3 regions of the Vibrio sp. R10-SG3-ISO10 genome follow, and region 2 is predicted to be linked to each of the others. Evidence: predicted binding sites of a transcription regulator. Region 2 holds the regulator's gene; each other region holds the start of a gene.

Region 1 (7,623 bases), on a different contig from region 2:
CATCAAAGTTCGCTAAGCCGTGATCATCTGATGGGAAGTGCGCTGGCACCCAATCAAGTACCACACCTAGACCGGCTTGGTGACACTGATCGACGAAGTATTTAAAGTCATCTGGTGTACCAAAACGACTGGTTGGCGCAAATAAACCCACAGGCTGATAACCCCAAGAACCATAGAATGGATGCTCGGAAACAGGCATCAATTCGATGTGGGTGTAGCCCATATCGACAAGATAAGGGATTAACTGCTCAGCCAATTCACGGTAGTTTAGGAAGTCACCATTCGCACCACGACGCCAAGAACCTGCATGCAGCTCATAGAACGAGAGCGCTTCTTTGCGCTTTTCCGTCACCGGACGATTTTGCCATTGCTCATCTTGCCATTGGTAACGGCTATGATCGTAAGTCACTGAAGAAAAAGAAGGATACTGCTCTGCAAATGCGCCCCAAGGATCAGCCTTATGAGGTAAGCCTTCGCCATTTGGTCCTTTTAACTCAAACTTGTATTGAGTACCTTCAGGGAGATTTGGAATAAAGATACCCCAGATACCATAATCGAGGCGCTGCATAGGTGTGCGACGTCCATCCCACTGGTTGAACTCGCCCACCAAACTACACGCAGAAGCATGCGGTGCGTATACCAAAAAACGGATACCCGAAATCTGTTTGCCACCACGCTCAAGCGTCATAAACTGCGCGCCCATATGCTTGTACATTTCTTTAGGCGTATGCAGATCATCATATTCAGCGTAGATGTTGTGATACTGATAAGGATCATCTACCAGTTGCTCGGTGCCATTCCAATCGACGGCAAGCAGGTAGTGTGTTAAGTGTAAATCTTGCTCTTGTTTAAGGATAAAGCCAGAGGCATCTTCCCTTTCAAGTTCTACTCGCTGATCGTCGATCACTAATTCAACTTTATCAGCGCCTGGCATCCATACACGCAAAGCACCGTGCTCTGGATCGATAAAAGGCCCGATAAACGAAAATGGGTCAGCGAATGTCGCGTGTGAAAGCCGGTTATAAATCTTTGTTGCCTTATCTAACGTTGTTGTTTTCAAGTTACTTCTCTCCCTAACCTAACTTTCATAATCCAAATAAGATTAGTTGTCGTATTGACAGGTCAAATGACCCAAAAAGCCCGCTATGCAGCGGGCTTAATTAGCGTTATGACAGTTTACCGAATTCCGGCTCTACATAGAGTGATACAACCTAAAATTTTCTATGTATGAACTGCAATTAGACGACTATTTGCTTACTTTCGCTCGAACTTCGGTGAGCTTGTGAGCAATGCGATTAACCCCTTCATGCGCGAACACTTCGTCGAGATTCATCGACAGTTTACGACGCCAGTTTGGATACTCATCGACCGTGCCAGGAATGTTAACTGGCTTGTCCATTTCAAGCCAATCTTCCAGCTGGACACTGAGCAGTGTCGAAGAACCTGCTGCAACATGAAGTTGAAGTGCTTCCGCTAGGTAAGAGTCCATTGGTACATATTGCGCATCACGGCCCACACCTTCTGGTAGGTAACCATGCCATGCCACTGAGTCAAGGATACCTTGCTTACATTCTAGACGGTCAGCGAACAGACCTTTGAGCTGCTCTGCGTCAGGATAAAGGCCAAGCTCTTCACCCATCTTAAGGTCTTCACAGTGCCAGAAACCACGGAGCGTTGGCATATCGTGAGTACACAGGGCAGACATAGATTGCTCTGCGTAATGAGCAGGTGAAATAAAGCCGCCGTCATCTTCTGAAGTTTCAAAGAAGAAGACCTTGTATGAGTGAACGCCAGCGTCGCGTAGAATCTCGACGATTTCATCAGGCACAGTACCTAAATCTTCGCCAATCACACTACATTGATAGCGATGCGACTCTAACGCCAGAATCGCTAGCATATCTTCCACTGGGTAGTAGATGTAAGCGCCTTTAGTTGCGTTTTCACCTTTAGGAATCCACCATAAACGTAGCAGGCCTAACACATGGTCAATACGCAGTGCGCCACAGTGCTTCATGTTCGCGCGCAGAAGCTTGATGTATGCATCATACCCAGTCGCTTGCAGCACTTGTGGATTCAACGGAGGTAGTCCCCAGTTTTGACCAAGTGGTCCAAGGACATCTGGTGGAGCACCGATGCTTGCATCCATGATTAGGTTGCCATCATCCGCCCAAGTTTCTGAGCCTGAATCCGCCACACCCACAGCCAAGTCGCGGTATAAGCCCACTGACATGCCTTTTTCTTCAGCCAAAGCTTGCGCTTCTTTAATCTGAGTATCGGCAACCCACTGTAGGTACATGTAAAGATGAACTTGATCTTGGTTTTGTTCAATGAAGCTTTGCACCGCACTGTTTTCAAACTTACGGTACTCTTCAGGGAATACAGGCCAGCCCCAAACATTAGAATCTTCAGCGTGCAGTTTAGCGTGAAGCGCATCAAACGCCGCTTGATGAACTAAGCTCTCGCCACCCTCTTCAACAAAGGCTAAGAAAGTTTGCGCTCGCTCTGAATTTTTATCTAAGTGACGTTTCTTAAACTCAGTAAATAGCTGAGGCAAGACACTCATTTTCAGATCAGAGACTTCGGTGTAGTTCACCCAGTGTGATTCGCGTGCTTTTTGCAGACGTTGTTGGAACTCTGCACTGCCCACTTTTTGCTGCGCTTCAATGCTTAGCGCAAACTCAGGTACAGAACTAACGTCAATATACATGATGTTTAGCCAGCGGCGTGACGACGGGCTGTATGGGCTCGCCCCTTCTGGGTTTGCCGGGAACAATGAATGAATTGGGTTTAAGCCAACAAAATCACCACCGCGTGATGCGATATCGGCAACCAGCTGTTTAAGGTCACCAAAATCACCAATACCCCAGTTGTGCTGAGTGCGAAGAGTGTAAAGCTGAACACTTGGCCCCCACATTTTCTTGCCGTTTAAGATGCCATCTTGTTTGAAACACGCTTTTGGCGTCACAATCAATGTCATCTCATAAGGGGCTTTACGACGCTTACGAGTGATAGTCAGCTTGTGATAACCCCAAGCGATATCTCTCGGTAATGCAAACACTAAAGGGCCACCCTCTTTGCGCTCATCGCGTACGATTTGCGATTGAAGATAGCCTTCAAGTACCTCTCCCTGCTCAGTATCTAAGCGCCAGCTAAACTCACTTTCACGAGCACTCGCTCCTAGATTCAGCGCCACTTCGACAGGTTCACCATCGCGGACAACCAGTACTGGGTCTAGCACATCTTTCTTATGCTTTTTCTCTGCTGATTTCAGAAGAGTTTCATCATTTGTCGTGTCATAGCCTAAAGACGCAAGTAAGTGACGAATGGTTTCGTCTTCAACTTTAGCTTCATCTCCCCACGCGCTAACGTAGCTGTCGGCAATTCTCGCCATTTCAGCGACTTGTTTTAATGCGTTATCTTGTTTCATCGCTCTCTCCGAAGGACTGCTAATACCTTCAAAATGTAGGGTTGTTAATCATTATAAAAAGAGTAGAGCCAAGGCACATGGCCTTGGCTTTTTAATCAATTAGCGCTTAACAGCTTCTAATTTCCAAATGTTGTTCACGTAGTCTCTAATTGAACGGTCAGAGGTGAACTTACCAACCAAGGCGGTGTTCAATATGGCTTTCTTCGCCCAACCCGCTTGGTCTTTGTATTGTTTGCCCATATCTTCATGTGCTTGAACATAAGAAGCAAAATCAGCTAAACATAGGTATGGGTCACCACCATCTAGCAAGCTATCGAATGTTGCACGAAGTAGGCCTGGTTGACCTGGGGTGAACTCTTCGCCCGCAAGCAGGTCAAGCGATGCTTTCAGTAGAGGATCTGCGTGGTAGTAGTCGTAAGGGTTGTAACCTTGCGCTTTCACCGCTTGCACGCCTTCAACGTCTAGACCGAAGATGTAGATGTTTTCATCGCCAACTTCTTCACGAATCTCTACGTTCGCACCATCCATAGTACCGATAGTTAGTGCACCGTTTAGCGCCATCTTCATGTTACCCGTACCTGATGCTTCTTTGCCCGCTAGCGAGATTTGCTGAGAAACATCAGCCGCTGGAATGATGATTTCAGCCATGCTTACGCGGTAGTCTGGGATGAATACCACTTTCAGCTTGTTGCCAATGCGCGGATCGTTGTTGATCTTCTCAGCAACCTTGTTCACTGCGAAGATAATCTCTTTCGCTAGGTGGTAGCCTGGCGCTGCTTTCGCTGCGAAGAAACATACGCGTGGCGTACACTCAAAACCAGGTTCATTGATGATGCGGTGGTACAGAGACAAGATGTGTAGCAAGTCTAGATGCTGACGCTTGTACTCGTGCAGACGTTTGATTTGAACATCAAAGATAGCATTTGTATCTAGCTCGATGCCCATGTTCTCTTGAACCCAATCAGCTAGGCGCTGTTTGTTTTGCTTCTTAACTGCCATGAATTCCTGTTGGAACTTAGCGTCAGTTGCAAACTTAGCAATACCTTCTAACTGCTCAAGTTTTGCTGGCCACTCGCTGCCAATCTTGTCAGTGATCAGCTGAGACAGACCTGGGTTACAGAACTTCAACCAACGACGAGGCGTTACACCGTTTGTTACGTTAGTCAGTTTACCTGGGAAGATTTCGTTAAACTCAGGGAATAGGTCTTTCTTCACTAGCTCTGAGTGAAGCGCTGCTACACCGTTGACTTTGTAAGAACCGATAACACAAAGGTTAGCCATGCGAACCATGCGGTTGAAACCTTCTTGGATGATAGACAGCTTCGCTTGCTTCTCACCATCACCAGGCCACATCTTACGTACTTCTTGTAGGAAGCGGTGGTTGATTTCAAAAATGATTTCCATATGACGAGGTAGTAGACGCTGAATCAGCGACTCAGGCCACGCTTCTAGTGCTTCTGGTAGTAGCGTGTGGTTAGTGTAGGCAAAAGTATTTGCACTGATATCCCACGCTTTATCCCAAGATAGGCCTTTCTCGTCGATAAGGATGCGCATTAGCTCTGGGATAGCAATTGTTGGGTGCGTATCGTTAAGCTGAATTGTTTCTTGCTTAGGAAGATCAGCCAGCGCAAAACCTGCTTCTTCATGACGACGTAGAATGTCGCGTACCGATGCCGCCGAGTGGAAGTACTGCTGCATTAGACGCAGAGTTTTGCCTTTCTCGTGGTTATCATTCGGGTAGAGAACTTTAGTGATATTGCCCGCATCGATAAGAGCGTGCTGCGCTTCAAAGTAGTCGCCGTTGTTAAAGCTCGCTAGTGAGAATGGTGCAATTGCCTGACATTCCCAAAGACGTAGTGGGTAAACTGTATCTGACTCGTAACCCACGATTGGTAGATCCCAAGGCATTGCTTTTACGCTCATACCCGGTACCCATTTACGAACTTCTTTACCGTTCTCATGTGTTACTTCGACATGACCATAGAAGCCAATTTCTTGCGCAAGTTTAGGACGCGCGACTTCCCAAGGGTAGCCTTCAACACCGCGCCATGCGTCTGGTGCTTCTTGCTGACGACCTTCTTCGAACGATTGTTTAAACAGACCGTATTCGTAGTGTAGGCCGTAACCTACTGTTGGGTATTCTTGTGCAGCACACGAATCCATAAAACACGCTGCCAAACGACCTAGACCACCGTTACCCAGTGAAGGATCACGCTCTTCTTCAAGTAGGTCCGTTAGGTTTTGACCTAGTTCAGCCATCGCATCAGTGATTTGATCATATAGACCCATGCTGATTAGGTTGTTACCTGTTAGACGACCAATTAGGAATTCTAGAGATAAGTAGTTAACGCTTTTTGCGTTTTTGATTTTTGGATCTTGCTCAGTTTTAAGCAAGTCAAATGTTGTTAGTTCAGCAAGCGCTTTGCCCATAGCTAAGTACCACTCACGCGCTGTCGCAGTCTCTTCAGTCTTAGCGTAAGTTGCTGAAAGGTGCTTCTTCACATCAGCTTGGAAAGTCGCTTTATCAAAATTTTTCTGTTGCGTAGGTTTCATTAGAGAAATCTCACTTATTGGTTCTAATCCATCTGTGCCATATCGTGCATTGACATGAACAGCAAAACATCCTCCCACAACACGGCAATTTGGGAGGAGGACGAAGGGCGTAGAGGGCGTATTACCAAGGGCTCAGTGATCTAACTCTCATTTAAATTCAACATCGTCTGAGCTCTGGTGATAGGGATCACACCATCAACGCATTTAACCTATAACTGATGTATTAAAGATATGTGTAGAGGAACATAGTCAATTGAACAATATGCATACTCGGTCACAATAAGATTTGCTAGACGATGCAAATTACATGCTTTTTGGTGCAAGTGGGCGATCAAATCCCATTATTCACCCCACCAATAAGTGACAAGAATCACAAAAATAGGGCGTAGTTAGCATCAAAATGTGAATTACGCGAAAAACCCGCCGTCGATCAATAACTGTAGCGATTATTCTCAAGTAACATCCTTGCCAATAAGCTTAATTGCACAATATTTGCTCAATTACGTACCAAGCTGATTGGAATTACGTGATTCTCTAAATATAGGGCACGGCATAGGGACAAAAAGATGTGGATTCCTTCGAAATTAACTCGCCCGGCTCGCTTACATAATGCGATTGTCCGACCACGAGTACTAGACCTTCTTCAACAAGCTCCATTTTACAAACTGGTCTTGTTTAGATCTCCTGCTGGCTATGGAAAAACCACGATGGCCGCCCAATGGCTATCAGATAAGTCACACGTAGGCTGGTACAGTATTGATGAGAGCGATAACGATTCATTCCGCTTCATCAACTACCTGCTACAAGCGCTCAATAAAGCGACGGATGGCAGTTGCCCGAATTCACAAAAGCTAGCGGAAAAGCGTCAATTCTCGTCGCTTCACTCATTGTTTGGCGAAGTCTTCACGGAAATGTCGAACTTCCATCAAGAGTGTTACTTGGTGCTAGACGACTACCACCTAATTTCAGAAGATGAAATTCACGAAGCGATGCGCTTCTTCCTAAAACATATGCCAGATAACGTCACTTTGGTTGTAACCAGCCGAGCAGCTCCACCACTTGGCACCGCTAACCTTCGTGTTCGCGATCTGATGATCGAAATTGGCGACGAGTTACTCGCGTTTGATACGGAAGAGACCACCCGATTCTTTAACCAACGAGTCGCGGACGGCATTGACGATGCGACGGCAAGTAATCTACGCAACTATGTCGAAGGCTGGCCGTCAGCATTGCAACTTATCGCTCTGCAAGCCCAGCACCAACATAAAACCTTAGCTCAATCAGCGGAATCCTTCTCTCAGTTTAATCACGCTCATCTATGGGATTACTTGGTTGAAGAGGTGTTTGATCTTCTCGACAAAGAAACGCGTCATTTCTTACTTCAATGTTCGGTACTCGATCATTTCAATGATCAGTTGGTCTGCGAGCTGACAGAGCGTGAAGATGCCCTTAGCATGATTGAGTCACTAAACCGATTCGGCCTGTTTATTCACCCGCTAGAGGGCGAGCAAAACTGGTATCGCTTCCACAACCTGTTTGCAGAATTTCTCGCTCACGAACGTACTGCGCGTATTCCTCAACAAGAGAAACAACTGCATCAGACAGCAGCAAAAGCTTGGTTGAAACTCTCTTCACCTCACCAA
Region 2 (7,623 bases):
AAGGTGAAGGCGGCATCATTTCTCCAACTGATGAATTTGTTCAGACAGTTCGTGAGCTATGTGACAAGCATAATGCCCTACTGATTTTTGATGAAGTGCAGACAGGTAACGGTCGTACTGGTCAATTCTACGCATATCAAGGTCTGGGTGTGACTCCAGATATTCTAAGCACAGCTAAGTCTCTAGGTGGCGGTTTCCCTATTGGCGCAATGCTAACTACTACTGAGCTATCTAAGCACCTGAAAGTCGGTACTCATGGTTCGACTTACGGTGGTAACCCACTAGCGTGTGCGGTTGCTGAAGCTGTGGTTGATGTTGTCAGTGCTCCAGAAACATTAGCTGGCGTTGCAGAGCGTGAAGCTCTATTCCGTGAAGGCTTAGCCAAACTTAATGATAAGTACAACATGTTCGCGGAAGTTCGCGGCAAAGGTCTTCTTTTAGGTGCTGCTCTTAACGATGAGTGGCAAGGCCGCGCACGCGATGTGTTAGTCGCTGCAGGTAAAGAAGGTCTGATGGTTCTAGTGGCAGGTGCAAACGTAGTTCGTTTCACACCATCACTAGTAATCAGCACGGAAGAAATTAACGAAGGACTTGCGCGACTAGATAAAGCTCTAGCGACGCTAGTTAAATAACAAAAACAAATCGGGAACCTATTCACTAATAGGTCCCCAATACCAGTGCTATCGGTCATCTGTTCAGGTAGTTGCGTAGGAAAAATCGCTTAGAACAAGGCGTAGCTTACAGCGAGCTAGCGGGCCTAACTTCAAGAGCTACAACGTAGTTATCAGCGATTTTAACCAGCAAGAACAGACAGATGATCGGTAGCATTGGTATCTTGTATCAGGAGGGAGTTTTGATGCTGGTTGTTCGCCCTATCGCAATGTCGGATTACGATGCGCTGCACACATGCGCAGTGGAATCGGGTCACGGATTTACATCTCTACCGGTTAACGAAGAACTGTTAACCAATCGTATTACCCATTCAGAATATAGCTTTACCAAGCCGGACGTAAACGAGCCGGGTGATGAAGGCTATCTCATGGTTGGCTTTGATAATGAGACTGGCGAAGTCGCTGGTTGTACGGGGATTGAAGCTTCCATTGGTTGGGATGTACCTTTTTACTCTTACCATATCAGTACCGTCGTTCACTCATCGCCAAAACTGGGTGTGAATAACGTGGTTAAGCTACTGACTTTCGGTAACAACTACACCGGTTGTAGTGAAATTTGTACTCTGTTCTTAAGACCTTCTTTCCGTCAGGGCTTGAATGGCCGCTTGATGTCGAAGTGTCGTTTTCTAATGATGGCAGAGCATCCTGAAAGATTCTCGAAAACGGTTTTTGCTGAGATGCGCGGTGTATCGGATGAAGAAGGTAACTCACCATTCTGGCAATGGCTACAAGAGCACTTCTTCTCGATTGATTTCACTATGGCAGATTACCTCACTGGTATCGGCAAGAAAGGCTTTATTGCTGACCTGATGCCTAAGCTACCAATCTACATCAACCTATTGAGCAAAGAGGCCCAAGAGGTGATTGGTCAAGTGCATGAAAACACCAAACCTGCTTTACGCCTGTTGGAAAAAGAAGGTTTCACTTGTCGTAACTACGTCGACATCTTTGATGGCGGCCCAACGGTTGAGTGTGATGTACGCAATATCGAGTCAGTTCGTCACTCATTCAGAGCGAAAGTCACTATCGCGGAACACACCAGTTCTCAAGACTACTTGATCTCAAACACGTCGTTTGAAGACTTCCGCGCAACTGCGGCGAAAGCGGCTTACGATCAGGCTTCAGAGTCAGTGATTTTGTCTCCTGAAGTGGCGAATGCCCTCAAAGTTAACGAAGGCGAATTCGTTCGCATGTTGGCTCAATAGAGCTTTGTATTAAGGAAAATGTGAAGGAACAAGCTATGACACATTGGATTGCTGGCGAATGGGTTGCAGGTCAAGGTGAGTCGATGAACTCACAAAGCCCATACAACAACGAAGTTATCTGGCAAGGCGACAGCGCAACACCGCAGCAAGTTGAGCAAGCGGTATCAGCGGCACGCAGTGCATTCGTTGGCTGGAAAAAATTAAGCTTTGCTGAGCGTGAAGCGATCGTTCTCGCTTTTGCTGAAAAGGTAAAAGAGAACAGCGAACAAATCGCAGAAATCATCGCCAAAGAAACCGGTAAGCCAATTTGGGAAACTCGTACTGAAGCAGCGGCAATGGCAGGTAAGATTGCGATTTCAATTCGAGCTTACCATGACCGTACTGGTGAAGCTCAGCGTGAAGCCGCAGGTAACCAAATCGTCCTTCGTCATCGCCCATTAGGCGTCATGGCGGTGTTTGGCCCATATAACTTCCCAGGACACCTACCAAACGGTCACATCGTACCTGCGCTACTGGCAGGTAATACCGTGGTATTTAAGCCGTCAGAGCAAACGCCGCTAACCGGTGAGTTTGCCATGAAACTGTGGGATCAAGTTGGTCTGCCGAAAGGGGTGATCAACCTAGTGCAAGGTGCTAAAGAAACCGGTATTGCGTTGGCTGATTCTAAAGGCTTAGATGGCGTGCTATTCACAGGTAGCGCGAATACAGGTCATATCCTGCATAAGCAGTTTGCTGGTCAACCGGGTAAGATGCTCGCGCTAGAAATGGGTGGCAACAACCCAATGGTGATCTCTGAAAATTACGGAGAGTTGGACGCGACCGTCTACACAATCATTCAATCTGCGTTTATCAGTGCGGGTCAACGTTGTACTTGTGCACGCCGTTTGTATGTTCCAGTTGGTGATAAAGGTGACTTACTGGTCAACAAGCTAGTGGAAGCAACCAATAAGATTCGTGTCGATCAGCCATTTGCTGAGCCAGCACCATTTATGGGCCCGCAGATCTCTAAAGCGGCTGCTGACTTTATTCTTGCTGCTCAAGCAAATCTACAAAAGCTAGGTGGCGAGAGCTTAATTGAAGCTAAAGCCGGAGAAGCTGCATTTGTAACACCGGGCATTATTGATGTCACAGCAATTGCTGAGCTGCCAGATGAAGAGTACTTCGGCCCACTACTGCAAGTGGTGCGTTATCAAGGTCTAGAGAAAGCGGTTGAGTTAGCCAACGACACTCGCTTTGGTCTATCCGCAGGCTTAGTTTCTACTGACGATGGTGAGTGGGAATACTTTGTCGACCATATTCGTGCTGGTATCGTAAACCGCAACCGCCAGTTAACTGGTGCAAGCGGTGATGCGCCATTTGGTGGCCCGGGCGCGTCAGGTAACTTACGCCCAAGTGCTTACTACGCAGCAGATTACTGTGCTTACCCTATGGCTTCGATGGAAGGAGGAGAAACACTTCTTCCTGCAACGCTAAGCCCAGGTGTTGAACTATAAAAAACGATAAATTTTAGGGAATTCCCTTCTCGCCTCCCCGAGCCGGGAGGCATTTGAAACGTCACAGGCTGAAGGCTATCTGATCAAACTTTCTGGACACATTTGGTTAGATGGCCTTTTTTATAATTAAACAGATAACTACTCATACTCCATTTACGTAAACCACCCCTACAAGGAGGCGTTATGACGCCAGATGTTTTATTCCAACAGTTATGGAATGACTATATTCAACGCTTATGTCCCTCTGCTGAACAAGTCCACCAACTTCTGCAAGAAGACGAAGCGCTGATCAATGACCACATTGCTCTGCGCACTTTCAATGTAGAACCTCTGGGCATTGCGACCCTTGCACAACCATTCTTAGACGTAGGCTACAAGCCATGCGGTGACTATGTGTTTGAAAGCAAAAAGCTTGTTGCCAAGCATTATGAGCACCCAGACCCAAAACAGCCAAAAGTGTTCATCAGTGAATTGAAGGTTGAAGAGTGTTCTGCCGAGCTACAAGCTATTGTCGCTAAGCTTGTCGAGCAATTGGACACCAGTAAGCTAAAAGGTCATGAGTTCTTGTGTGGCGGTCGTTTGTGGGACATTAGCTTTGCTGACTTCCAGACGTTAGCGAAAGAAAGTGAGTACGCTTCTTGGCTGGCAGCACATGGTTATGGCGCCAACCACTTTACGGTTAGCGTCAATCAGCTTAACGCTTTTGAAGAAGTGAAAGGTGTCAATGATCACCTACGCGATTCCGGCTTTACCATCAATGAGTTTGGTGGCGAAGTGAAGGGGTCTCCTGATGTGCTGCTAGAGCAATCTTCAACGATGGCGGATAAAGTAGCGGTAACCTTCACTGAAGGCACAGAGATTATCCCTGGCGGTTTCTACGAGTTTGCTAAGCGCTACCCAATGAGCAACGGTGAACTTTATCCAGGGTTTGTTGCAGCTTCTGCTGATAAGATCTTCGAGAGTACTAACGGGTAGAGAGTAGATGCGAGATTCGGGCTTCGCCCTGCGAGAGTCGAGATCGGACTTCGTCCTTCGAGAGGTGGGAGCTAGTAGTGAGGCGATAGGGCCTTATGTCTACAAGGTGTTGACAGAACGAGTCCTTAATCAGTCATAATTTTCTCGATTCTCGATTCTCGATTCTCGATTCTCGATTCTCGATTCTCGATTCTCGATTCTCGATTCTCGATTCTCGATTCTCGATTCTCGATTCTCGATAAAAAAGCCACCAATGTCTCCATTGGTGGCTTTTAAAATTTTAGCGGTTAATCGAAATTAACGAGTACCGTAAACCACGATAGTTTTACCGTGTGCAGAAATTAGGTTCTGCTCTTCTAGCATCTTCAAGATACGACCTACTGTCTCACGAGAACAGCCAACGATTTGACCGATTTCTTGACGAGTGATCTTAATCTGCATGCCATCTGGGTGAGTCATCGCATCTGGTTGCTTCGCTAGGTTTAGTAGCGTTTGAGCAATACGGCCAGTTACGTCTAGGAATGCTAGGTCACCTACTTTTTGGCTAGTCACTTGTAGGCGGCTTGCCATTTGCGCAGATAAGCGCATTAGGATGTCTGGGTTCACTTGGATAAGCTGACGGAATTTCTTAAATGAGATTTCCGCAACTTCACAAGGAGATTTAGCACGAACCCATGCTGTACGCTCTTGGTCTTCTTCGAATAGACCAAGTTCACCGATAAAGTCACCTTGGTTTAGGTAAGAAAGGATCATTTCCTTACCTTCTTCGTCTTTAATAAGAACCGCTACTGAGCCTTTTACGATGTAGTACAAAGTTTCAGCTTTCTCGCCCGCGTGAATTAGCGTGCTTTTTGAAGGGTACTTATGAATATGACAATGTGAAAGAAACCACTCTAATGTTGGGTCGGTTTGAGGTTTACCTAGAACCATAATATCTCACTTCCTCTGCAGGGTACGCTTGCCGCTTTCCATATTTTAGCTAAGCCTTAATCAAGACCTACTAGGATAAGAGCACTTTACAAATGCTGCAAGCCAACTTGTGTTTCGGTAAGAAATAGTATCCTTTTTCGAAAACGATTTCTTGATTTTAATCGGGTACAACTGGGGTTTTAGTACGCAAAACTGTGCACATGATCACGGTATGAAAAGTAATCGTGTTCTAGCTGTGGGTATTAACCAATTTTGCCCGTTTCGATGAGCTGTTGAAGTATCGGTTTAACGATTAGCTCCATGGCAAAACTCATCTTACCGCCAGGGACAACAATCGTGTTATGACGCGACATAAATGCCCCATCTATCATTGCCAGTAGATATGGGTAATCTACGTTTTTAATGCCTCGTAATCGGATAACAACAAAACTCTCATCTAAACTCGGAATGCCTTTGGCGTTAAGCGGGTTAGATGTGTCGACGGTAGGGACACGTTGAAAGTTAATATGAGTACGAGAAAACTGCGGGGTAATGTAGTTCAAATAGTCATCCATGGAGCGGACGATAGAGTCCATCACCGCTTCACGCGAGTGACCACGATCGCGAGTATCGCGAACGAATTTCTGAATCCACTCTAGGTTAACGATAGGCACCATGCCAATTAGAAAATCAACATGCTGTGATACGTTAACCTCGCCATCGACAACACCGCCATGCAGACCTTCATAAAACAGGACGTCGGAGTTTTCTGGCAGATCTTGCCAAGGTGTAAAGGTGCCTGGCATTTGGTTGTATGGAACCGCTTCATCGAACGTATGCAGGTAACGACGGATTTGACCGACGCCCTCTTGACCGTACTTGCGGAAGAACTCTTCAAGTCCATTGAAGTCGTTCGCCTGAGGGCCAAAGTAACTGATATGGCGACCCTGCTCACGTGCCTTTCGGATTTCGACATCCATTTCAGGGCGCGTAAAGCGGTGGAAGCTATCGCCTTCAACCCAGGCGGGTTTGACGTCCATCATATTGAACATCTTGCGGAAAGCTTCAGAAGTCGTTGTGGTACCAGCTCCAGAGGAACCAGTGACCGCAATAATCGGGTGTTTTGCTGACATGACAAACCTTGTCGTAATCTAATCCTTTAAACGAAAACCACTATAGCACGCTTTAGTGGTCAGTCACTGTATGCGATGCGTTAAAGTACTAAAACTTTCGTTTGAGTTGAATATCGACGGTCTCGTGCAGTTCAGAGAAGACAACAACGGCTTCCCCTGACTCCAACTGGGTACGTATCTGGTCGATTTTGTCTTGCAGCGAGACCTCGATATCCCCGTAGTCTGTCCCTTCACGCAGGACAAACTCACGAATGAGATTTTCTAGTGTCGTAGGTTCGATTTGTTGCCATGGAACGATCATAAATACCTCTTTATTTTATGATTTAGGCCAAGGTGATTGGCTACGCGGAGAGAGCCAAACTTTCATAGTATGCGGGTAGTGCCTCTTCGAGCCAAAACCTCGGCTTTAACGCACTGCCGGTCACAAAACCAACATGCCCACCTTGTTCAAACAGTCGGTAGTCAATGTTATCTGGCAAGACATATTTCGGAATCACAGCGTCAGTCATGAACGGATCATCTTTCGCATGGATGATCTGTGTGGGTAGGGTGATCTCTTTCAAGCGATGAATGCCCGAGCAGCGCTGATAATAGTCTTCCGCGTCCTTGAAGCCATGCAGTGGGGCGGTGATTAGGTCATCAAACTCGTACAGTTTAGTCACGCGTTTGATGTTTTGATAGCTCAATCCAAGCTCTCCTTTCAGCAGTTGATGCTTTTGCAGTGCGCTTTTCTTCAATGATGACAGGAGATAGTTTTTATACAGCTTGGAAAAGCCTTGTTCGATGCGCTCAGAGCAGGCAGACAGGTCGAGTGGCGCAGACACTATAGTGGCGGCATCAAGCAATGGATCTTGATTGTACTTGGCGAGGTAGTTGGCCAGCATATTGCCGCCAAGAGAAATTCCTACCGCGACTTTAGTTTGGTGCGGAAACAGCGAATCAAGATGTTCAAGGAAGAAGCGGGCATCTTCCACTTCACCTGAGTGATAGGCGCGAGCAAGTTTGTTGGGTTTACCGCTACAGCCACGAAAATGCATCATCACTGACAGCCAGCCTTGCTTTGCAAAAGCGTCCATTAAACCATTAGCATACGGGCTGTAGAAACATCCTTCCAAACCGTGGAACAAAACAAAAATCGGCTTGCTTTTGGCTGACTTGCCATTGATATCTTCACTCCAAGCGATATCGAGGAAGTCTCCATCCGGAGTATCTAAAGTTTGCCAGATTGGTTCAAACA
Region 3 (7,623 bases), on a different contig from region 2:
CTACTGCCCTCTACGGGTAACTCATACGTCGCAGCAAAAAGAGGCGAGCTGACACAACACAAGAATGCGAGAAACTTACGCACCATTTATACTTCCTTGGCTTCTTTATAGAGGCTTAAGGTTATCTCTCTTTCGGTCTTATGATCAACTATCGGTTCTGGATATGACAGATCTTTAGCATTACCCCACTTATGAGGTTGATGGATGTACTTGTCTGGCACGTTCATTAGCTCGGGAATCCAACGCCGAATAAAAGCGCCATCAGGGTCAAAGCGCTCTCCCTGTGTCGTAGGATTAAAAATACGAAAGTATGGTTGCCCATCACAGCCCGTCGACGCACACCACTGCCAACCACCGTTATTGGCGGCATAGTCCCCATCTACGAGTTTGGAAATAAAATAGTGTTCACCAACACGCCAATCAGCGTGAAGATCTTTAACTAGAAAGCTCGCCACTATCATTCTCAAGCGGTTATGCATCCAACCTGTTTGGTTAAGCTGACGCATTGCCGCGTCGACAATCGGATAACCTGTTAAACCCTTTTTCCACGCATCGATAGCCTCTGTAGGATTAAGCCAGACTAAATGGTCTCCCCACGAAGTAAAGCTCTTACCTTGCGACAATTTTGGTTCAAAGTAAGCTAAATGCTGATAAAACTCACGCCAAATCAATTCACTTTGCCAAACCTCACGTCCACCACTTAAAGGGAGGGGTTGCTGGTACATGAGCCTTGCCATGCATTGTCTGACAGAGAGCGCTCCAATCGCTAAATAAGGAGAAAGAGTACTTGTGCCTTCAATCGCAGGAAAATCACGATTGGAGTGATAACTATTAACCTTGTCACTATCGAATTTTCTTAGCGCTTGAATTATCTGCTCAGTCTCTACCGCGTATCTTTCACTCGATTTTCTTGGGTAGTCAAAATCACACTGGCTCGAAAACTCTGTCACACCATTTGATGTCAGCTTACCTCTTATCTTCTGGGGATTTAGCTTTGTGACAACGACTGGTTGACGATACATCGCTGCCAAGTAGGCGCGTTTAAACGGCGTAAATACCTTAAAGTAGTCACCTTGCTTGTTAACCACGCTGCCGGGCTTGAGAATGCACTTATCATCATAGCTGTTACATTCAATCCCCTCCGTAACGAGAAGCTCGGACAGTAACTCGTCTCTGCTGCGTTCATTGAGTTCATACTCTTTGTTGAAATAGACGCCGCTCGCACCTTCTTTCACGGCAACTTCAGCTACCACTCTCGCAGCATCTTTAAAAGAATCCGTTTGAGCATAATAGAGGGGGATGTTTTTCTTACTCAGATCGCTTTGCAGTGCCAACAGTCGACGATAGATTAAATCAGCCTGAATCGGGGCAAGTGAGTGTTCCTGCCAAGTTTTCGGCGTTGCAATATACAGAGCAACAACAGGCTCTCCACTTGAACACGCTTCGCTCAAAGCGGTATTGTCTTCGACACGTAAATCTCTTCGCAGCCAGACTATCTTCATATTCAGACCTTACTTTTCTATTAAGTCTGAAAGGACAACCTGTCCTGAAAATGATGACTTTATCTTTCCAACAATAGCGATTTGTCCAGTTGTCAAAGGACGCGAGCTATAAATAGCAACGGTGTCGTACGCATTCAGCCCTTCGTGTTCAACTAGGCCAGACAAATCTTCGATTCCATCTATGATGACTAGGTTTTTGCCTGACTCTGATAAATGCAACGCCCAAAGACGTGCATGTATGTCGTTAACGCTATCGTAATTAATAAACAAGCATTTCCCGGACTTAGCGGCTTTGTTCTCTGCTTCAATAATTGCGTTAAGCCGAGCAACAAAAATAGACTCCATCAACCCCTTTTGCAAGGCACGCAAGCCGATTCTAACCACAGACAGTGCTTTCTCTGTCGGCTTCACAAACTGCTTTTGCACCACACCCAGGGGGTACTCTTTAAAAACAGTACTGACGATCGAATCCGCTTTTCCTTTGTTCAAATCCGCTAATGCCTGTAAGAAAGCACTCACTTCATCCAACTGCTCACTCGCTAGATACTGCTCGCCTTTGTTTGGTTCAGTGGACTCTAGTACGTCTTTTACTTTGCCAATCGGAACTCCTTTACTCAGCCAACCTTGTATCTCTCCTATTAAGGCGATGTGTTCATCGGTATACAAGCGATGACCTTTTTCAGTTCGTTGAGGTTGCACTAGGCTGTAACGTCGCTGCCACGCGCGTAAGGTTACCGGCTTAACCCCAGTAATCTCAGAGATCTCGCGAATCGCGTACAGTTTTTTCTCATAGCCCATATCTTAAACGTAACTCCTGTGGGTGAGGTTGCAGAAAAGCTTGGTCTTCCAAATAAGCATCTGGATGATCCGCTAAATAGTGCTTAATTAGTGTTAATGGTGCAAGCAAGGGAAGAAGCCCCACTCTATAGTCCTCTATGACTTGTCTCAGCTCTTTTTTCTGTGACTTGCTGAGCTCTCGCTTAAAATACCCCTGAAGATGCATTAATACATTGGTATTGTTTTTCCTACTTGCTCTGTGTGAAACCGCTGCCATCAAAGCGACTCTGTATAGCTTGTAGAACTCTTCAATGTCGTAATCTTTAACATTTGCCACGAGCTTACCAAGCTCTTTGTATGAAGCGGGGTGATGAGCCATTAAGGTCAATTTGTAGCGAGAGTGAAACGCAACGATCTTCCCACGAGTAGGTTCATCACCGACAGAATCATAAAAGTCTCTGAGTGTGTAAATACGAGTAATAAAGTTCTCTTTCAAAACCGGATCGTTGAGTCGACCATCTTCCTCTATCGGCAGCCAAGGCATGGCTTTCATCAGCTCATTGGTGTACAAGCCTACCCCTACATTCTCTGCGCTGTTCTTTTTGTAGACTTTAACGCGCTCCATTCCGCACGTTGGGGATTTAGCGCAGACGATGTAACCACACAATTCTTCTCGCTCAAGCTCTACAACTTTGTTCTTCGAGTAATCAACGACAGCCTGCGTATGCTCTTTGGTAGGATCTTTCGTTTCCACCAAAGCAATTCTATCCTCATTGGACATCAATCGTATGGTTGGCCTAGGAACAGGCATTCCAGAACCCACTTCAGGGCAAACAGGGACAAATTCGAAATATGGAGAAAGCTCCTTGGTGACAAACTTACTAATTTTGTGTCCTGAATCAAATCGAACACGCTCACCTAAAACACAAGAACTGATACCTATTTTTATCTGCTGCTGATTCATCATGGACTCCTTTGTCTAGCCAAGCTGTACAAAAACATTTCTTGTATAAGTTTTAGCACAATTCCCAAATACTGTACAAAATAAATGTTTGTACAATGTGTATTTAACCTACGTGATTAACCACATTTTGGTTCACTGAATGAAGCAAACGTTTTTACAAATCGATTGCTCATTCACTTTCAACACATTTAGTTATCAATGGAGACTAAAAGCATCAATTACCCCCCTTTTGTGACATACTTCTCACGGAGCAAGGGCAGATATAGCTAGTATTGCCTCAACAGATTTTTCAAAATCAACATAATTAGTAATCAGCAGTTCGAATTACTAATAATTTTTGGAGTAATAACTATGGCAACCCCACACATTAATGCACAACCAGGTGATTTCGCTGAAACAGTACTGATGCCAGGCGACCCACTACGCGCTAAATACATCGCGGAAACATTCCTTGATGACGTTAAGCAAGTATGTGATGTTCGCAACATGTTCGGTTACACAGGTACTTACAAAGGTAAGAAAGTGTCTGTTATGGGTCACGGTATGGGTATTCCTTCATGCTGCATCTATGTTCACGAGCTAATCGCTGAATACGGTGTTAAAAACGTGATTCGTGTAGGTAGCTGTGGTGCAGTACGTGACGACGTAAAACTGATGGACGTTGTTATCGGTATGGGTGCGTCAACTGACTCTAAAGTAAACCGTATTCGTTTTAACGATCACGACTTCGCTGCTATCGCTGATTTCGGCCTTCTAGAAGAAGCTGTTAACCAAGCGCGTACTCAAGAAGTACCAGTAAAAGTTGGTAACGTATTCTCTGCAGATCTTTTCTACACTCCAGAAGCAGACATCTTCGAGAAAATGGAAAAGCTTGGCATCCTAGGTGTAGATATGGAAGCAGCAGGCATCTATGGCGTTGCAGCAGACCTTGGCGCGAAAGCTCTAACTATCCTAACAGTGTCTGATCACATCATCCGCGGTGAGAAGCTTAGCTCTGAAGAGCGTCAAAAGTCATTCAACGACATGATGAAAGTAGCTCTAGAAACTGCAATCAACATCTAATTCATTCTTTTCGCCACCAAACCTAGTTTGGTGGCCCGAATAATCCCGAGGGGGAGATAGTGACAGCCGGCCAACTGCCAAAGGAAGCAAACGGGTTACAGCTCAACTTTTGTAAAACATTGGCGTGTGACAACTTTGGATTGAGTGATGCACATCGTTACGTTGTGCAGCATGCTAACCCTAAGCGACCTGCGATGGTATGCCGGGAATGTGGCGCTTTCCCCCCCTTACTTAACAACCAAGAAGTTCTCAACGAGCTTCATCGACTTCGTCAACTCCACAGTGATGGCCTTCCTGCTTGTCGCAACGACGAATGCGACAATTTTGGCTTATCGGTTCATACCCACAAACACCTCTACCATGCTTTTGGCTATAGCGGTGATCGCCAACGATATCGCTGTAAATGTTGCCAATCTACCTTTGTCGACAAATGGTCTGGGGCAAACAAAAAACTTCAATTCCAAGAAAACCTCCTTGGTTTGCTTTTTATGGGCTACTCAGTACGCGAGATCTGCCGTAAATTAGAAATCAATCCAAAGACGTTTTATGATCACCTCGATCATATTGCGAGCCGATGCCGACGTAAGCTCGCTATGTTTGATGCGCGCTGGGTGAATCATGCTGCAAGTTATGAACTGGCTTCTTTTTACGTCCCTCTACAGCCGAAAAGTAATAATGGTGTGTTGTGGATGGCAACAGGTGAAGCCCATAGTGGTTACATACTTTGTCAGCATGTTAATTATTCAGCAGCGGAAGAGCCTAGCGGTGATGTTGATCATGACCCATATCAGTACCCAGCCCGTTTCGTCTCAAAACAACACTCTTCCGAAGCGAACATGCCAGCCCCTACCCCATCGCCGATACTGAGAGAACGAATTGATCAGCAGTACCAAACCATATTGGCGAGGGGAAATGTCGAAGATCCAATGGGTAATCTCACCGTTTTCAACTATCCATCTAAAGGCGCTTTAATTCGCCCGCCTTACACTTCGTATGCGCATTTCTTACACGTGCTTGATTTGTGCCAGGATGAGCGCCAAGTTTCAATCTACTTGCCGCAAGACCCTGTTTTGCGTTCTGCAGCGCTCAGTGTCTGTCTGCCACGCATTCTGCGTCAAAATATCGACCTTATGTATGTTGAAGAAGATAAAGAGTGGAATGAAAACAACGCCATCAACAAAGTAGACATCGTCCATATGGGTTGGTGGAGAGATCGTTGGGCGATAGCATCAAACCAAGATTCATCGAAAGGCATTTGCTATCTTGCTGGTCAAAATAATGAACCAAAACAATGGTTAAGAAACGCTTCTATTCGACGCACCCAGTTTTATCAGCAACGTTTTCAGACCTTGTTCGAAAGTTTTGTCAACGAGCCTAGACGCAAGCTACGTCCAGGTGGACTAATGCCTATGTTGGATATTTTCCGTGCTTGGCATAATTTGTGCTATCAAGATAAAACGGGGAAGACAGCTGCTCAGAATCTGGAATTAACTCAATCACCTTTGACACTGCGCGAGCTCCTTTCATAATTATCAGTATTGTGACGAGCACCGTTAATCGTTCGGTGTTTTGGTACTTTTAGTAGAGTTTAGCGAATGGCTATTCATATAATAACTAGTGTGCCTACGGTAATAGCCTTAAAGGATTGATTCATTGGATAAAAGCCAGCGACTTCTAGAGGTCGAAATAGATCAGCTAAAAAGCAAGGTCGAATCGGAGCCTGAAAAAGTATGGGCTATCGCTGAGCAGTGTGCTGCGCGTTCTGCGCAAATCCTCTACCCTGAAGGTGAAATTCAGTGCCTTATCATCATGTCACGATGCGCGTGGTGTACCATGGAGTACCGCAAAGGGCTTAAGTACATCAAAGATGCGCACGGTAAACTTAACGCCTTAGATACCGACGATCTACTCCCTGAGATCCTTCACATCCATGCCCTGCATTATTGGGGACAAGCCCGTTATTACTCAGCCCAACAGTTTTGGATCAATGCCTTAGAGCAATCTGCATTAGTTGATGAAGTCGAAATTCAGCTCGAATCTCTAATCGGCTTGGGTAATGTTTGGCGAATTACCCACGAATATAACCTCGCTAAAACCACTCACGAGTTAGCGGTCATCGTGGCAAATAATGCTCGAATTAATTGGCTAGAAGGAAAAGCGCGTATCTTGTTGGCTTGGGATCATTACCTACTCAACAACTACGTGGAAATGCTCTCGGTTCTAGATGGTGCAGCCGAAGCCCTTAAAGATCATCACGACAATACATGGCAAGCAGAAGTTTGGGACTTTAGAGGTCTCGCTCTGCTTGGTTTAGAGCGCGTCGAAGATGCTGAAGAAGCGACGCGAAAAGCCCACGAGTTGGCGATGCAACATGATCTTGTATGGATGAAAGCACACTCATTTATCAGCCGTGCCAGAGTCGAATTGCTTCGCAAAAATCCACAGAAAGCAGCGGAACTGCTCATTCAAGCAGAGCAGTCAGCTGTGACATTTGATAATGGTGAGTTACTTTCACAAATCTGTTTTCAACAATCTCGCGTAGCGGAAGAATCCGGTGACTTTAAAACCGCATTAGAAGCCTTCCAAAAATATCGTAAACACTCCACGAGTATGCTCAGGGAGCAAACTGCACGAGTCAGCAACGATAAAGCGAGAGCATCAAAACGTCAGCTTGAACAAAGAGCACGCAAGCTAATCAATCGAATTCGAGGTCAGCATGAGTTTGACCCCGAAAAGCAGCTTAGCCAGATGGTGTCAGAAACCTACTGGTGGGAGCAATTGGTTCTATTTAAAACCGAGCTGAAGCGCTCTAATCATGCTGTTATTGTCATCCAACACGAAGATTCTAGTTACCTAGAGGTTTGTACTGAACTCGCCCATTCTCTATGTAACAAACAGGATATGTTGTCTCGACTCAGTAGCGAGCGATTAGGTATCTTACTCGCTGATAAGGGAGATGAGGCGGTCAACGTTTTCCATGTATTAGCCAAGATGATCGAAATCTACCCATGGCACAGGAAAGGATTGGACGACGCACTACCCAAGGTGATCTTCCAAGATATTCTGACTTTTCCATTTACCTTAGAACAATTAGAAGACAGCCAGCGACAGGAAGAGCAGCATGGAAGCCTTACTAAATAAAATTTCCGATTCTGGCCTAGACCCCTCTTCAGTATCAGGTGAAGAAGCCCTCATCTTTTGGAATCATGTCCGACAACATGTCGCAACGTCTCCACAAGAAATAGCGCAATGCCTGATTATCAGTGCAGAATTTCGCGTCGAATTGAAGCAAATCCAGACCAGTATTGATGAACTAAA

The links. The regulator CRP, encoded in region 2, controls carbon source genes, mostly activating them, when cyclic AMP is high. The targets are predictions, from matches to a motif close to TGTGANNNNNNTCACA.
Region 1: malT (HTH-type transcriptional regulator MalT) is a predicted target of CRP. The motif match lies at 6,340-6,355, and genes of this name have one in related genera.
Region 3: deoD (purine-nucleoside phosphorylase) is a predicted target of CRP. The motif match lies at 3,474-3,489, and genes of this name have one in related genera.

The regions. Positions count from the first base shown of each region.
Region 1 covers NZ_JCBDHG010000022.1:509,923-517,545, reverse strand. The annotation lists gene glgB (1,4-alpha-glucan branching protein GlgB) at 1-1,060, opposite strand, end outside; gene malQ (4-alpha-glucanotransferase) at 1,247-3,427, opposite strand; gene AC6R16_RS15835 (glycogen/starch/alpha-glucan phosphorylase) at 3,527-5,980, opposite strand; gene malT (HTH-type transcriptional regulator MalT) at 6,547-7,623, shown strand, end outside.
Region 2 covers NZ_JCBDHG010000025.1:187,010-194,632, forward strand. The annotation lists gene AC6R16_RS21760 (aspartate aminotransferase family protein) at 1-632, shown strand, start outside; gene astA (arginine N-succinyltransferase) at 857-1,876, shown strand; gene astD (succinylglutamate-semialdehyde dehydrogenase) at 1,912-3,369, shown strand; gene AC6R16_RS21775 (DUF1338 domain-containing protein) at 3,553-4,344, shown strand; gene crp (cAMP-activated global transcriptional regulator CRP) at 4,642-5,274, opposite strand; gene AC6R16_RS21785 (phosphoribulokinase) at 5,517-6,386, opposite strand; gene AC6R16_RS21790 (YheU family protein) at 6,475-6,687, opposite strand; gene AC6R16_RS21795 (hydrolase) at 6,728-7,623, opposite strand, start outside.
Region 3 covers NZ_JCBDHG010000022.1:721,755-729,377, reverse strand. The annotation lists gene AC6R16_RS16840 (L,D-transpeptidase family protein) at 1-86, opposite strand, end outside; gene phrB (deoxyribodipyrimidine photo-lyase) at 87-1,502, opposite strand; gene AC6R16_RS16830 (MerR family transcriptional regulator) at 1,512-2,300, opposite strand; gene AC6R16_RS16825 (YbgA family protein) at 2,290-3,243, opposite strand; gene deoD (purine-nucleoside phosphorylase) at 3,595-4,305, shown strand; gene AC6R16_RS16815 (transposase) at 4,365-5,834, shown strand; gene AC6R16_RS16810 (tetratricopeptide repeat protein) at 5,959-7,446, shown strand; gene AC6R16_RS16805 (diguanylate cyclase) at 7,427-7,623, shown strand, end outside.